One region of the Achromobacter sp. Root565 genome, then DNA from elsewhere that is predicted to be linked to it. Evidence: predicted binding sites of a transcription regulator. Region 1 holds the regulator's gene; each other region holds the start of a gene.

Evidence for each region. Region 1 encodes LexA, which represses DNA repair genes until DNA is damaged. Its sites were predicted from a motif close to ACTGTATNNNNATACAGT; they were not measured.
Region 2: the regulator LexA is predicted to act here: its motif matches at 1,039-1,056, upstream of ASD71_RS17855 (PA0069 family radical SAM protein).
Region 3: the regulator LexA is predicted to act here: its motif matches at 2,297-2,314, upstream of recA (recombinase RecA).

Annotation. Positions count from the first base shown of each region.
Region 1 is NZ_LMGO01000001.1:2,094,846-2,099,423, reverse strand. It holds gene lon (endopeptidase La) at 1-534, shown strand, start outside; gene lexA (transcriptional repressor LexA) at 730-1,377, opposite strand; gene ASD71_RS09365 (amino acid aminotransferase) at 1,527-2,726, opposite strand; gene uvrB (excinuclease ABC subunit UvrB) at 2,802-4,578, shown strand, end outside.
Region 2 is NZ_LMGO01000005.1:251,544-256,121, forward strand. It holds gene ASD71_RS17855 (PA0069 family radical SAM protein) at 1-1,031, opposite strand, end outside; gene ASD71_RS17860 (sulfate adenylyltransferase subunit 1) at 1,244-2,542, opposite strand; gene cysD (sulfate adenylyltransferase subunit CysD) at 2,585-3,493, opposite strand; gene ASD71_RS17870 (phosphoadenylyl-sulfate reductase) at 3,504-4,244, opposite strand; gene ASD71_RS17875 (sulfate/molybdate ABC transporter ATP-binding protein) at 4,241-4,578, opposite strand, start outside.
Region 3 is NZ_LMGO01000005.1:149,835-154,412, reverse strand. It holds gene ASD71_RS17355 (sensor histidine kinase) at 1-1,368, opposite strand, end outside; gene ASD71_RS17350 (response regulator transcription factor) at 1,481-2,170, opposite strand; gene recA (recombinase RecA) at 2,396-3,457, shown strand; gene recX (recombination regulator RecX) at 3,587-4,315, shown strand; gene ASD71_RS17335 (LysR family transcriptional regulator) at 4,341-4,578, opposite strand, start outside.

The sequences.
Region 1 (4,578 bases):
GGTTCGCTCGGCGACGTGATGAAGGAATCGGTCGAGGCAGCGCGCACCGTCGTGCGTTCGCGGGCTCGCCGCCTGGGCTTTGCCGACAGCGTGTTTGAAAAGCACGACATGCACGTGCACGTGCCGGAAGGCGCGACGCCCAAGGACGGTCCGTCCGCGGGTATCGCGATCACCACGGCCATGGTGTCGGCGCTGTCGCGCATCCCGGTGCGCGCAGATGTCGCCATGACGGGCGAGATCACGCTGCGCGGCGAAGTGCTGCCCATCGGCGGCCTGAAGGAAAAGCTGCTCGCGGCTCACCGCGGTGGTATCAAGACGGTTCTGATCCCGGAAGAAAACGTCAAGGATTTGGCGGAGATTCCGGACAACGTCAAGAACCACCTTGAGATCGTGCCGGTGCGTTGGATCGACAAGGTGCTTGAACTGGCCCTGGAACGTCTGCCGGAGCCGTTGGCCGAGGAAGAATCCGTCAAGGATGCCCTGGTTGCCAAGCCGGCTGAACCCGGCTCGACCGACCCGGTCATGAAGCACTAATGGCGTCTTGAACGCAGGACGCTCTCGAAAGAGGGCGTCCGAAGCCCAGGGGTGGCGCAAGTGTTGCGAACGCCCCGAAAGCAAAAAACCCCGCTCACATGAGCGGGGTTTTGTTTTTTGAGCTTGGGCCCCCCTGCAAGGGGCGGGGCGCAGGCCGCATGATGGCGGCCCGACTTTACATAGGCCGAGCCCGGCCTAGTGCAGCGCCTGGGTGCGGATGAGGCCCACTGCAATGCCTTCGAGCGCAAATTCCTGATCGGCCTTGACCACGATGGTTTCGAAGTCGGGATTTTCGGGCAGCAGCTCGATGTGGCCGTTCTGGCGCTGAAGGCGCTTGACCGTGACATCGTCGCCAATACGAGCCACCACGATCTGGCCATTGCGGGCTTCAGATGCCTTTTTGACAGCGAGCAGGTCGCCTTCGAGGATGCCTGCGTCGCGCATGCTCATGCCGCGCACCTTGAGCAGATAATCGGGCGCCTGTGCAAAGAGGCTAGGGTCTACGCCGACTTCGCGTTCAACGTGCTCGGCTGCAAGAATCGGGCTGCCTGCCGCAACGCGGCCGACGAGCGGCAATAGGAGCTGGGCGAGGGCGGGGATGGGAAGCGAGGACTGGACCGGTGTGGTGGCGTCCTTCAAGCGGATGCCGCGCGAGGCGCCGGCCGTGAGTTCGATGGCGCCCTTGCGAGCCAACGCCTTGAGATGGTCTTCGGCGGCGTTGGGGGAGCGGAAACCCAGGGCCTGGGCGATTTCGGCACGCGTCGGCGGAAAGCCGGTGCGCGTGACCGTTTGCCTGATGAGGTCCAGGATTTGTTGTTGGCGATCCGTGAGTTTGCTGGCCATGGCGATGATCCGTTGCGAGCGGACTGTACATATATACAGCGCCATTCTGGGGGACGCAGCGTAAAAAAGCAAGCCGGTCGCGAGGCCAACAAAAACGGGACCCGCAGGTCCCGTTTTTGGTTGAAGACGGCGCGGCGCCGCCTGGCGATTTACAGCACGGCCGCGATGCCGGCTGCGACCTTGTCGATGTTGCCGCTGTTCAGCGCGGCCACGCAGATGCGGCCGCTGGACACGGCGTAGACGCCGTGTTCTTCGCGCAGCCGGTCCACCTGAGCGGCGGACAGACCCGAATACGAGAACATGCCGCGCTGCTTCAGCACGAAGCTGAAGTCCTGCTTGCCGCCGTGCTCTTTGATCTTGTCGACCAGCTGCGCGCGCATCAGGCGGATGCGATCGCGCATGCCGGCCAGTTCTTCTTCCCAGAGGGCGAACAGCTCGGGCGTGTTCAGCACCGTGGAGACGACCGTGCCGCCGTGCGTCGGCGGGTTGGAATAATTGGTGCGGATGACGCGCTTGAGCTGGCTCAGCACGCGGGTGGCTTCGTCCTTGCTGCCGGCCACGACAGTCAGTGCGCCAACGCGCTCGCCATACAGCGAGAACGACTTCGAGAACGACGAGCTGATGAACATGGTCATGTCCAGGTCGGCGAACAGGCGCACGACCGAGGCGTCTTCCGTCAAGCCGTCGCCAAACCCTTGGTAGGCGATGTCCAGGAACGGGACCAGGTTGTTGTCCTTCACGACAGCGGCAATTTGCTTCCACTGATCGGGGGTGGGATCGGCGCCGGTGGGGTTGTGGCAGCAAGCGTGCAGCACAACGACGGTCTTGGCGGGCGCGGCCTTGAGGTCGGCCAGCATGGCTTCGAAGTTCAGCCCGCGGGTGGTGGCGTCGTAATAGGCATAGGTGCCGACTTCAAAACCGGCGCGCTCGAACAGGGCGCGGTGGTTTTCCCAGCTGGGATTGCTGATCAGAACCTTGGAGCCCGGCAGCAACTGGTGCAGGAAATCGGCGCCAATCTTCAGGGCGCCGGTGCCGCCCAGTGCCTGCGTGGTCAGCACACGGCCGGCGGCGGCCAGCGCGGAATCCTTGCCCAGCAGCAGCGCTTGCGCACCGGCGTTGTAGCCGGCGATGCCTTCGATCGGCAGGTAGCCGCGAGCAGCAGCGGCCTCGATGCGGGCGGTTTCAGCCTTGCGCACTGCGCCCAGGAGCGGGATCCGTCCCTGATCATCGTAATACACGCCCACACCCAGGTTCACTTTACCGGGGCGGGTGTCCGCGTTGTATTGTTCGTTCAGGCCAAGAATGGGGTCGCGCGGCGCGAGCTCGACGGAATCGAATAGGGTGCTCATGGGACTCTGATGAGGTGGGTGGACGCAGTACGAAGTGCTGTGGATAATGGGGGGTTTACCCTGGAACAGTCTAGCATGCCTAAGAGCGCAATAGATCCAAGCGCGGGGGCTCCCGCCGCAGGTCCGGGATTCGTCGATTTCCCTGACAGCCCGTTTCATCTCTATCAACCCTATCCGCCGGCGGGGGACCAGCCCACGGCCATCGCAGGGCTGACCCAGGGTGTCGAAGACGGTCTCATGTACCAGACGCTTCTGGGCGTGACCGGGTCAGGCAAAACTTACACCATGGCCAACGTCATCGCGCGCATGGGCCGCCCGGCGCTGGTCCTTGCACCCAATAAGACATTGGCCGCGCAGCTCTACGCCGAAATGCGCGAGTTCTTCCCGAAGAACGCGGTGGAGTATTTCGTTTCTTACTACGATTATTACCAGCCCGAGGCCTACGTGCCGACGCGCGACCTGTTCATTGAGAAGGACTCGTCCATCAACGAACACATCGAGCAGATGCGGCTGTCGGCCACCAAGAGCCTGCTCGAGCGGCGCGACACGATCATCGTGGGCACGGTGTCGTGCATCTACGGTATCGGTAACCCCGGCGACTATCACGCGATGGTGCTGATCCTGCGCGCCGGTGACCAGATCGCCCGGCGCGAGATTCTCGCGCGCCTGGTTGCCATGCAGTACACGCGCAACGATGCCGAATTCACGCGTGGGGTTTTCCGCGTGCGCGGCGAGACCATCGACATCTTCCCGGCGGAAAGTGCCGAGCTCGCCTTGCGTGTCACGTTGTTCGATGACGAAATCGAAACCCTGGAACTGTTCGACCCGCTGACGGGCCGCATCCGCCAGAAGTTGCCGCGATTCACCGTCTATCCTGGCTCGCACTACGTGACGCCGCGCGATACCGTGCTGCGCGCCATCGAAACCATCAAGGAAGAGCTGCGCGAACGCGTCAAGCGCTTCGTCGATGATGGTCACCTGGTGGAGGCCCAGCGTCTTGAACAGCGAACCCGCTTCGACCTGGAAATGCTGCAGGAGCTGGGTTTCTGCAAAGGCATCGAGAACTACTCGCGTCATTTGTCGGGCGCCGCGCCGGGCGACCCGCCACCGACCCTGATTGATTACCTGCCGTCCGACGCGCTGATGTTCATTGACGAAAGCCACGTCACGATCGGCCAGCTCAGCGCCATGTACCGCGGCGACCGCTCGCGCAAGGAAACGCTGGTGCAGTACGGCTTCCGGCTGCCCTCGGCGCTGGACAACCGTCCACTCAAGCTCGAGGAGTTCGAAACCCGGATGCGCCAATGCGTGTTCGTATCGGCAACGCCGGCCGCGTACGAGCAGGAGCACGCGGACAACGTAGTGGAGCAGGTGGTGCGTCCCACGGGGCTTGTCGACCCGATCGTGCAGGTGCTGCCTGCCCGCACGCAGGTGGATGATCTGCTGGGCCAGATCAAGACTCGCGTTTCGCAAGGCGACCGCGTGCTGGTCACGACGCTGACCAAGCGGATGGCCGAAGACCTGACCGACTTCCTGAGCGAGCATGGCGTGAAGGTGCGCTACCTGCACTCGGACATCGATACGGTCGAGCGCGTCGAAATCCTGCGCGACTTGCGCTTGGGCACCTTCGACGTGCTGGTGGGCATCAACCTGCTGCGCGAAGGGTTGGACATTCCGGAAGTGTCGCTGGTGGCCATCCTGGACGCGGACAAGGAAGGTTTCCTGCGTTCAGAGCGCAGCCTCATTCAGACCATTGGGCGCGCGGCGCGCAACCTGAACGGTCACGCCATTCTGTATGCCGACCGAATCACGGATTCCATGAAGCGCGCCATGGACGAAACCGCGCGCCGGC
Region 2 (4,578 bases), on a different contig from region 1:
CGTTGCGCGCGGTCCGGGTAATGAGCGTTGAGCCAGTCCTCGAACAGGGTCTTGACCTCCCAGGGCAGGCGCAGGACCGTGTAACTGGCGTAATGGGCGCCAGCCGCCTTGGCCTCTTGGAGGATGTGCTCCATGGACTCGTCGTTGATGAACGGGATGACCGGCGCCACCAGCACGCCCACCGGCACGCCGGCGTCGGTCAGGCTGCGCACCGCTTCCAGGCGGCGCCACGGCGCAGCGGCGCGGGGTTCGAGCGTGCGGGCCATGCCGGCGTCCAGCGTGGTGATGCTGATGTAGACCACCACGAGGTTCTGCTGCGCCAGGGCTGCCAGCAAGTCCAGGTCGCGGGCGACCAGCGCGTTCTTGGTGACGATGGTGACCGGATGGCGGGTTTCGAGCGCGAGTTCGAGCATGCCGCGCGTGAGGCGCCAGTCGCGCTCGATGGGCTGATAGGCGTCGGTGGCCGAGCCGATATTGATGGGCGACGGCTTGTAGCCGGGACGGGCAAGTTCCGCGCGCAGGGCTTCCACGGCATTGGCCTTGGCCACCAGGCGCGTTTCGAAATCCAGCCCCGGCGAATAGCCCAGGTAGGAATGCGTGGGCCGGGCATAGCAGTACACGCAACCGTGCTCGCACCCGCGGTACGGGTTGGCGGCAACGTCAAAAGGGATATCCGGCGAATCGTTGCGCGACAGGATCTTGCGCGCCTCTTCCGCCGTGACCGTGGTCTTGGGTGCGGGCGGCGCGGAGCGCGTGTCGGGCAGGATGGGAATGACGGTGGCGCGGCCAGCGGGGCCTGCAGTCTGCGAGGCTGAGGCGTCGGGGGCTGAACCGTCAAAGGCTGAATCGGGGACGGACTCAACAAAGTCGGCAGGCAGGCCGGAAGCTGACCAGCCGTCGTCGACCTGCACGCGGTCATCGCGCTGAAAGCGATGCCGAACATTAGTAACCGCACCCCGACCGCGCAAGGCGGCGGGGGCGGCAGCCGGGGACCCAGAACCGGCGGGAAAAGAATGATCGGTGCGTGCCATAAAAACTACTGTACAAAAACACAGTGGTTTTGACAAGCACCAAAAGCCTTTTCGTAAGACAGCCCAACTTTACCGCAAGAAGAAGACATCGTCTGAACAATTCGATTTCATCTTGCGAGATGGCCCGGAAACCCGCACCAGCATTGGGTTTGGACGAAAAACAACATAGAAAAACGAGCCCCAGGGGCCCGTTTTTTCACCTGTGTTGCGGTTTACCGCAGCATCCCCGCCGCAGCGGTCTGATGCGTGGTTTCGTCGATCAAAATGAACGCGCCGGTCGCCGCCACATCGTCATAACGATCAACCGCCAACGACTCGCGAGTCGTCAGCGTGACGCGGCCGATGTCGTTCATGCGCAGCGTGCCTTCGGTGTTCTCGACCTCCTGCAGTTCATGAATATCCCGATGCGATAACACGGCACGCACCTTCGCCGACGTAAGCCGCGTGCCCGACTTCAGCAGATATTTGCGCGCGGGATTCAACGCCTGCGCATCCAGCCAGCACAGCTCGGCTTCGAACTCGCGCGACACCTGCGCCGGCGCGGCGGTGTGCACGATCACGTCGCCGCGCGACACGTCGACATCGCGGTCCAGCACCAACGTGATCGAATCGCCGGCCACAGCTTCATCGAGCGCACGATCAAAGGCGCGCACCTCCTGCACCACCGCCGTCACGCCCGACGGCTGCACCGTCACTTCGTCGCCGGGGCGCAGCACGCCACTGGCAACACGGCCGGCATAGCCGCGAAAATCGTCCGCGCGATCGCCGCCATGGCGCGACACCCATTGCACCGGAAAGCGCAGCGGCAAGGTGCGGCCGTCGCCCGACAGGTCCAGCGATTCCAGCAGCGCAAGCAGCGGCTGCCCTTCGTACCAGGGCGTCTTGCCGGACAGCGTGACGACGTTGTCGCCGCTCAGCGCCGACAACGGCAACGCGTCGAAGTGGGGAATGCCCAGCTTGACCGCCAGGTCCGCATAGGCGTCGCGGATGCGTTCGAACACCGCGCGGTCCCAATCCACCAGGTCCATCTTGTTCACCGCGACCACGATGTGGCGGATGCCCAAGAGGCGCGCGATGGTGCTGTGCCGCTTGGTCTGCGGCAGCAGCTTGCCGTCGGCGGCGCGAGTCGCGTCGATCAGGATGACGGCGACGTCCGCGGTGGACGCGCCGGTCACCATGTTGCGCGTGTACTGCTCGTGGCCCGGCGCGTCGGCAATGATGAACTTGCGCGAAGGCGTCGAGAAGTAGCGGTAGGCGACGTCGATGGTGATGCCCTGCTCCCGCTCGGCTTCCAGGCCGTCGGTCAAGAGCGAAAAGTCGATGCCGTCGCCCGCCACGCGCTTGTGCTTGGCGCGTGAAATCGCGTCCAGCTGGTCGGCGAAGACGCCCTTGCTGTCATACAGCAGGCGGCCGATCAGCGTGGATTTGCCATCGTCGACGGAGCCGGCCGTGATCAGGCGCAGCACGCCGGTGTCGGCGCCGGAAAGAAAGGAATCGTTCAGTGCGTTCATGTAGTTCCCCAGACGCCGGCATGCGCCGACGCGTCATCTCATTCAGAAATAGCCTTCCTTCTTGCGGCGCTCCATCGAGGCCTCGGAAGTCTGGTCGTCCATGCGCGTGGCGCCGCGCTCCGTGATGTCCGTCACGGCGGTCTCGGCGATGATGGCCATGGTGTCGGTGGCGTCGGAGGCAACCGGGCACGTGCACGAGATATCGCCCACGGTGCGGAACCGGACGGACAGGCGTTCGACCTGTTCGCCGTCGGCCGGCGGCGTCAGGCGGGTGACCGGCACCAAGAGGCCCTTGCGGCGCACCACCTCGCGCTCATGCGCAAAATAGATCGGGGGCAGCGCCAGCTGTTCGCGCTGGATGTACTGCCAGACGTCCAGCTCGGTCCAATTCGAGATCGGGAAGACGCGCATGTTCTCGCCGCGATGCACGCGGGTGTTGAACAGGTTCCAGAGTTCGGGGCGCTGGGCCTTGGGATCCCACTGGCCGAACTCGTCGCGGAACGAAAAGATGCGTTCCTTGGCCCGAGCCTTTTCCTCATCGCGGCGCGCGCCGCCGATGCAGGCGTCAAACCCGAACTCCTCGATGGCTTCCAGCAGCGTCACCGCCTGCGCCGCGTTGCGCGAATCGGTCTCGCGGCGCAGCACAACGCTGCCGCGCTTGATCGAGTCTTCAACGCTGCGCACGATCAGGGTTTCGCCCAGCTCGGCCGCGCGGGCGTCGCGAAAGGCGATCACCTCGTCGAAGTTGTGGGCGGTGTCGATGTGCATCAGCGGAAACGGAAAGCGCCCCGGCCGGAAGGCCTTTTCGGCCAGGCGCAGCAGCACCACGGAGTCCTTGCCGCCCGAAAAGAGCAGGACAGGCTTTTCACATTCGGCGGCGACTTCGCGCAGGATGAAGATCGCTTCCGATTCCAGCCAATCCAGGTGGCTGCGTTGGATCACGGCAGACATAGGTATTCCCCTAAAACAATTTTGAAATGGTGATGACCCGGTTGCCCGCGTGCAGGCCGCATTCCTTCGAGTCGGACGACTCCCACCACCAGCGCCCTGCCCTCAGGTCTTCGCCGGGGCGGATCGCGCGCGTACAGGGTTCGCAACCGATGGACGGGTAGCCCTGGTCGTGCAGCGGGTTGTAGGGAATGCCGAGCGCGCGGATGGCGGACCAGATCTCGTCCTCGCTCCACTCGGCCAGCGGGTTGAACTTGTAGAGGCCGAAGGTCGCATCGTCCTCTTCCAGCTGCAGCTCGCCGCGCGTCGTGGACTGCGCGCGCCGCTGCCCGGTGATCCAGGCGCCGCGGCCGGACAGCGCACGCTTGAGCGGCTCGACCTTGCGAATCTGGCAACAGGCCTTGCGCAGGTCGACGCTTTCGTAAAAGGCATACGCGCCATGCGCCGCGACGTGTTCGTCGACCGCCGCCTGAACGGGCCGGTACACGGTGACTTCACGGCCGTAGCGCTGACGCACGGCGTCCAGCACGCCCAACGTCTCGGCGTGCAGCCGGCCCGTGTCCAGCGTGAAGACTTCCAGGTCCAGGCCCGAGTCGTAGATGGCATGGGTCAGCACCAAGTCTTCGGCCGCCAGCGACGACGCCAGCGCGGCATCCGGATAACGGCGCTGGATGTCCGCCAGACGCGCCGTCAGATCGCGCCAGCGCGCAGCCAGCGCCGGGGCCAGTTCAACGGAGGTATCGGTCGTCGTCATGGTTGCACCGCGAAGATGCGCGCCCGGCGGGGACGCGCGAGCAGGATCTCGCCGTCCCGCAGGTTGAGCTCCTGGTACAGCGACTCGGGCACCTCGGCCTCGATGATCGCGTCCGTATCCTGGCGCGCCAGTTCCAGATACGCGCTGGGACCGGCCAGATAGGCGTGCGACAGGCGCACCGGGATGCCTTCGGCACCGGCGCGATAACGCTCGACCTCGAATTCGTGCGGCCGTACATAGGCCGTGGCGCGCTGCGCGTCGGCCTGCGCCAGTTCCGGCGCGGGCAGCGACAGGCCGGCGCCTTGGAACACGCCGCGCGTGGCGGTGCCCTGAA
Region 3 (4,578 bases), on a different contig from region 1:
CGATGCCTCTGGCGCAGGCGTATAGAGGGGAAAAACGACGCGGATGCGCGTGCCGGGCAGGCTGGAGTGTTCGGTGGGATGGTCGCCGATCTCGACGCTTGCCTGATGCTTCTGTGTGATTTCGCGCACGATGGCCAGGCCCAGTCCGCTGCCATCGGACGTCGTGCCGAGCACGCGGTAGAAGCGGTCGAACACACGTTCGCGCTCCTCGGGCGCAATGCCTGGTCCCGAGTCCTCGACTTCCAGCACGCCCTGGCCGTCCGCCTGCAACACGCGCACGGTGATGTGGCCGCCGCGCGGGGTGTAGCGCAGCGCGTTGTCGACCAGGTTGTTCAGCAATTCGGCCAGCAGCAGGGGATTGCCGTTGATCTCGACGGGCGTATCCGACCCTTCAAAACCCAAATCCGTGCTGAGCGACAGCGCCAACGGCACCCAGTGCATGGTCTGCTCGTACGCGATCGCGTTGATGTCCGTGCGCGTCAGCCCGATGGCGCTGGGGTTCTCGGCGCGGGCCAGGAGCAGCAACTGGTTGACGAGCCGCGTCGCGCGCTCAGAACCAGTCACGAGCTGGCGCAGGCTGGATTGCATTTCCTCGGGACTGGCGTCGCGCAGCGCCAGTTCGGCCTGTGTGCGCAACCCGGCCAGCGGGGTCTTCAACTGGTGCGCGGCATCGGCCACGAACCGGCGCTGCGCCTGCACGTTGGCGGACAGGCGGTCCAGCAGGTCGTTCATGGCCGCGACCAGCGGCGCGATTTCGGACGGCGCGGCGCGCTCGTCGATGGGAGAGAGGTCGTCGGGCCGCCGCGCGCGCAGCCGCTGCTGCAGCGCATTCAAGGGCGCCACGCCGCGCGACAGGCCGAACCAGACGAGCAGCACGGCGATGGGCAGCACCACGAACTGCGGAATGATCACGCCCTTGATGATGTCGTTGGCGAGCTGCGTGCGCTTTTCCACGGTCTCGGCCACGATGAACAGCGCCGGCTGCGTGCCGGGCAGGTGCAGATCCACCCAGGTGAAGGCCAGCCGGATACCGAAGCCCCGCAGCGTGTCGTCCTCGTACTGGACCTCGCCGGGGCGGGGCTGGCCCACCGTGGCGGGCAGTGGCAGCGCGCGGTCGCCGCCCAGGTACTCGCCGCGGCTGCCCAGCGCCAGCCAGAACACGCTGTCGGTTTCGTCGGCGCGCAGCACGTCGCGCGCGGCATCGGTCATCTTCAGCACCGCGCGGCCATCCTGCGCGTGGACCTGACGCGTCAGCACATGCAGGTTGTTGGCCAGCGCCCGGTCGTAAGGCACGTTGGCGATGTTCTGCGCCACCACGTAGGTGATGGCGACGCTCATGGGCCACAGCAGGAACAGCGGCGCCAGCATCCAGTCCAGAATCTCGCCCAGCAGCGAGCGCTGGGGCGGCGCGAAGCTCGGGCCCTTGGACCCGGCTTGCATGATGTCCAGGGCTTCCTGGTTGAGCGGCTCTGGGGAGGGCTCAGCTTGCGAGGTACGCCGCACCCTGGTCCCGCTCAAGACAGTAGCCCAGGCCACGCACGGTGACGATCTTCACGCCGCTGGGCTCCAGCTTTTTGCGCAGGCGATGCACGTAGACCTCGATGGCGTTGGTGCTGACTTCCTCGCCCCATTCGCACAGGTGATCCACGAGTTGGGTCTTGCTGACCATGCGTCCGCTGCGGGTCAGCAGGATCTCGAGCAGGCTGACTTCGCGGGCCGACAGATCCAGCGTCTGGTCGTCGACGATGGCGACGCGGCCGGTCTGGTCAAACAGCAGCTTGCCGTGCTTGAGCATCGTGGCGCCGCCGCCCGCGCCGCGCCGCGTCAGCGCCCGCACTCGGGCTTCGAGTTCGGACAGCGCGAAGGGCTTGGCCATGTAGTCGTCGGCGCCCAGGTCCAGGCCCTTGACGCGCTGTTCGATGCTGTCGGCGGCGGTCAGGATGAGAACGGGCAGGGCGGAATTGCGGGCACGCAGGCGGCGCAGCACTTCCAGGCCGGCCAGTTGCGGCAGGCCGAGATCCAGGATGAGTAGGTCGAAAGCCTGGGCGGCCAGCGCGGAATCGGCGGAAAGCCCGTCGCGCACGGCATCCACGGCATAGCCGTTGTGGCGCAACGAGCGGGACAGGCCGTCGGCCAGGATGCTGTCGTCTTCGGCAATCAGGATACGCATGGGCTGCTGCTAGGAAGAAACACACCGGCCCGGGGGCGGAAAAAGGGCAAAATACCGGGATCGCTCCGGATTCTGTCATACGCCGCCGGGCTTGCCACTCAGGGTATACGTGCAAAGAACTGGCACACTGGTTATTTGTCCAGTACAATCCGATGCCATAATCTGATCCTCATTGCCAGACCCGCAGTTTTCCGACTTCCAGATACGTTACAGACAGGACTCCTCATGGACGACAAAACCACCAAGGCCGCCGCTTCGGAAAAAGCCAAGGCGCTTGCCGCCGCACTCTCGCAGATCGAAAAGCAGTTCGGCAAGGGCTCGATCATGCGCTACGGCGACAACGAGGTCTCGCATGACATTCAGGTGGTTTCCACGGGCTCGCTCGGTCTGGATATCGCACTGGGCGTCGGCGGTTTGCCGCGCGGCCGCGTCGTTGAAATCTACGGTCCGGAATCGTCGGGCAAGACCACGCTCACGCTGCAGGTCGTCGCTGAAATGCAAAAGGTGGGCGGCACCTGCGCCTTCGTCGACGCGGAACACGCTCTGGACGTGCAGTACGCCTCCAAGCTGGGCGTCAACCTGGCCGACCTGCTGATCTCGCAGCCGGACACCGGCGAACAGGCACTGGAAATCACGGACGCGCTGGTGCGCTCGGGTTCGGTCGACCTGATCGTCGTCGACTCCGTGGCCGCCCTGGTTCCCAAGGCCGAAATCGAAGGCGAAATGGGCGATTCGCTGCCCGGCCTGCAGGCCCGCCTGATGAGCCAGGCGCTGCGCAAGCTGACCGCCACCATCAAGAAGACCAACTGCATGGTCATCTTCATCAACCAGATCCGGATGAAGATCGGCGTCATGTTCGGCAACCCCGAAACCACCACTGGCGGCAACGCGCTCAAGTTCTACGCGTCCGTGCGCCTGGACATCCGCCGCATCGGCTCCATCAAGAAGGGCGACGAGGTCGTCGGCAACGAAACCCGCGTCAAGGTCGTCAAGAACAAAGTGGCGCCGCCGTTCAAGCAGGCGGAGTTCGACATCATGTATGGTGCGGGTATCTCGCGCGAAGGCGAAATCATCGACCTCGGCGTGGCCGCCAACGTCGTCGACAAGTCGGGCGCCTGGTACAGCTACAACGGCAACCGCATCGGCCAGGGCAAGGACAACGTCCGCGAATACCTGAAAGAACACAAGGACATGGCCATCGAGATCGAAAACCGCGTCCGCGAAAACCAGGGTATCGTCAGCCGCGCCGCTGAATTCGTGCCCACGGCGGAAGACGCCGCCGAGTAATTTCGGGGCATTCGACAGGGCTCGCCGCGGTTCGGGCAAGCCCCAACGCCGGCCCGGCTGGGCTGGGAAACTGCGGCAGGCGCCAACATGGGCCTGCCGTTTTGTTTTGTTTAGCAAGCAGGAAAGCGCATGAGCTGGAAATCGACTCCCGCGTCCGCCGAACGCCAACGCGCCAGGTTGGACGACGAATTCGAAACGGTCGCCAAGCCGCAAGGCTTGCGGCGCACGTCCGATGCGCGGGTGGCCCGCGAGACCGCGGCGTCTGACGATTCGGCCGATGCCGCTGAATCTTCCGGCCTGTGGCACCGCAGTTCCGAACAGCGAAGTTCCGATCAGCGCGGCGCCGCACGCGGCCGGCGTGCCGACGCTGCCGACAACGACGGCGAGGCGTCAACGTCCGACGGCAAGCAGGCGCGCAAGGGGCCGTCGCTGAAGATGCGGGCAGTGGGGTATCTATCGCGGCGCGAGCACGCGCGCGAAGAACTGGCGCGCAAGCTGGCTGCTTACGCCGAAGATGCCTCTGAAGTCGAATCCGTGCTGGACACGCTTGAAAAAGAAGGCTGGCTGTCCACCGAACGCTTCGCCCAAAGCCTGGTTCATCGGCGCGCCTCCCGGCAGGGCGCGGCGCGCATCGTGCAGGAACTGCGCCAGCACGGCGTGGACGACAACCAGGTCGCGGAACTGCGCGACCAGCTTCGCGCCACCGAGTACGACCGGGCGCTTGAAGTCTGGAAAAAGCGCTTTAGCGCCAAGCCCGAAGATCGTGCGGCCTACGCAAAGCAGGCGCGCTTTCTGGCCAGCCGGGGTTTCGCGCACGACGTGATCCGGCGCATCCTGGGCGAGGGCGGCGAAGACTGACTGCACCCATTGCGCAACCCCGCCATCATTTCGCCGACTTGATGCCCGACAGCGTCTTGAAGCAGACGTCTCGGGTGATCGTCAAAAATTCGTCGATATACGAGGCGTCCGTGTCCTCGCTGCGCACCGTGGCGTACAGCGTGCGCCACACTCCTTGCGGCCCCAGTCGGCAAAGCCGCAGCCATCCCTGGTTCATGTATTCCGTCAGCGCCCAGTTCGGCAGCGCCGCCACGCCACGATTGCTGGCGACGAGTTGCGCAATG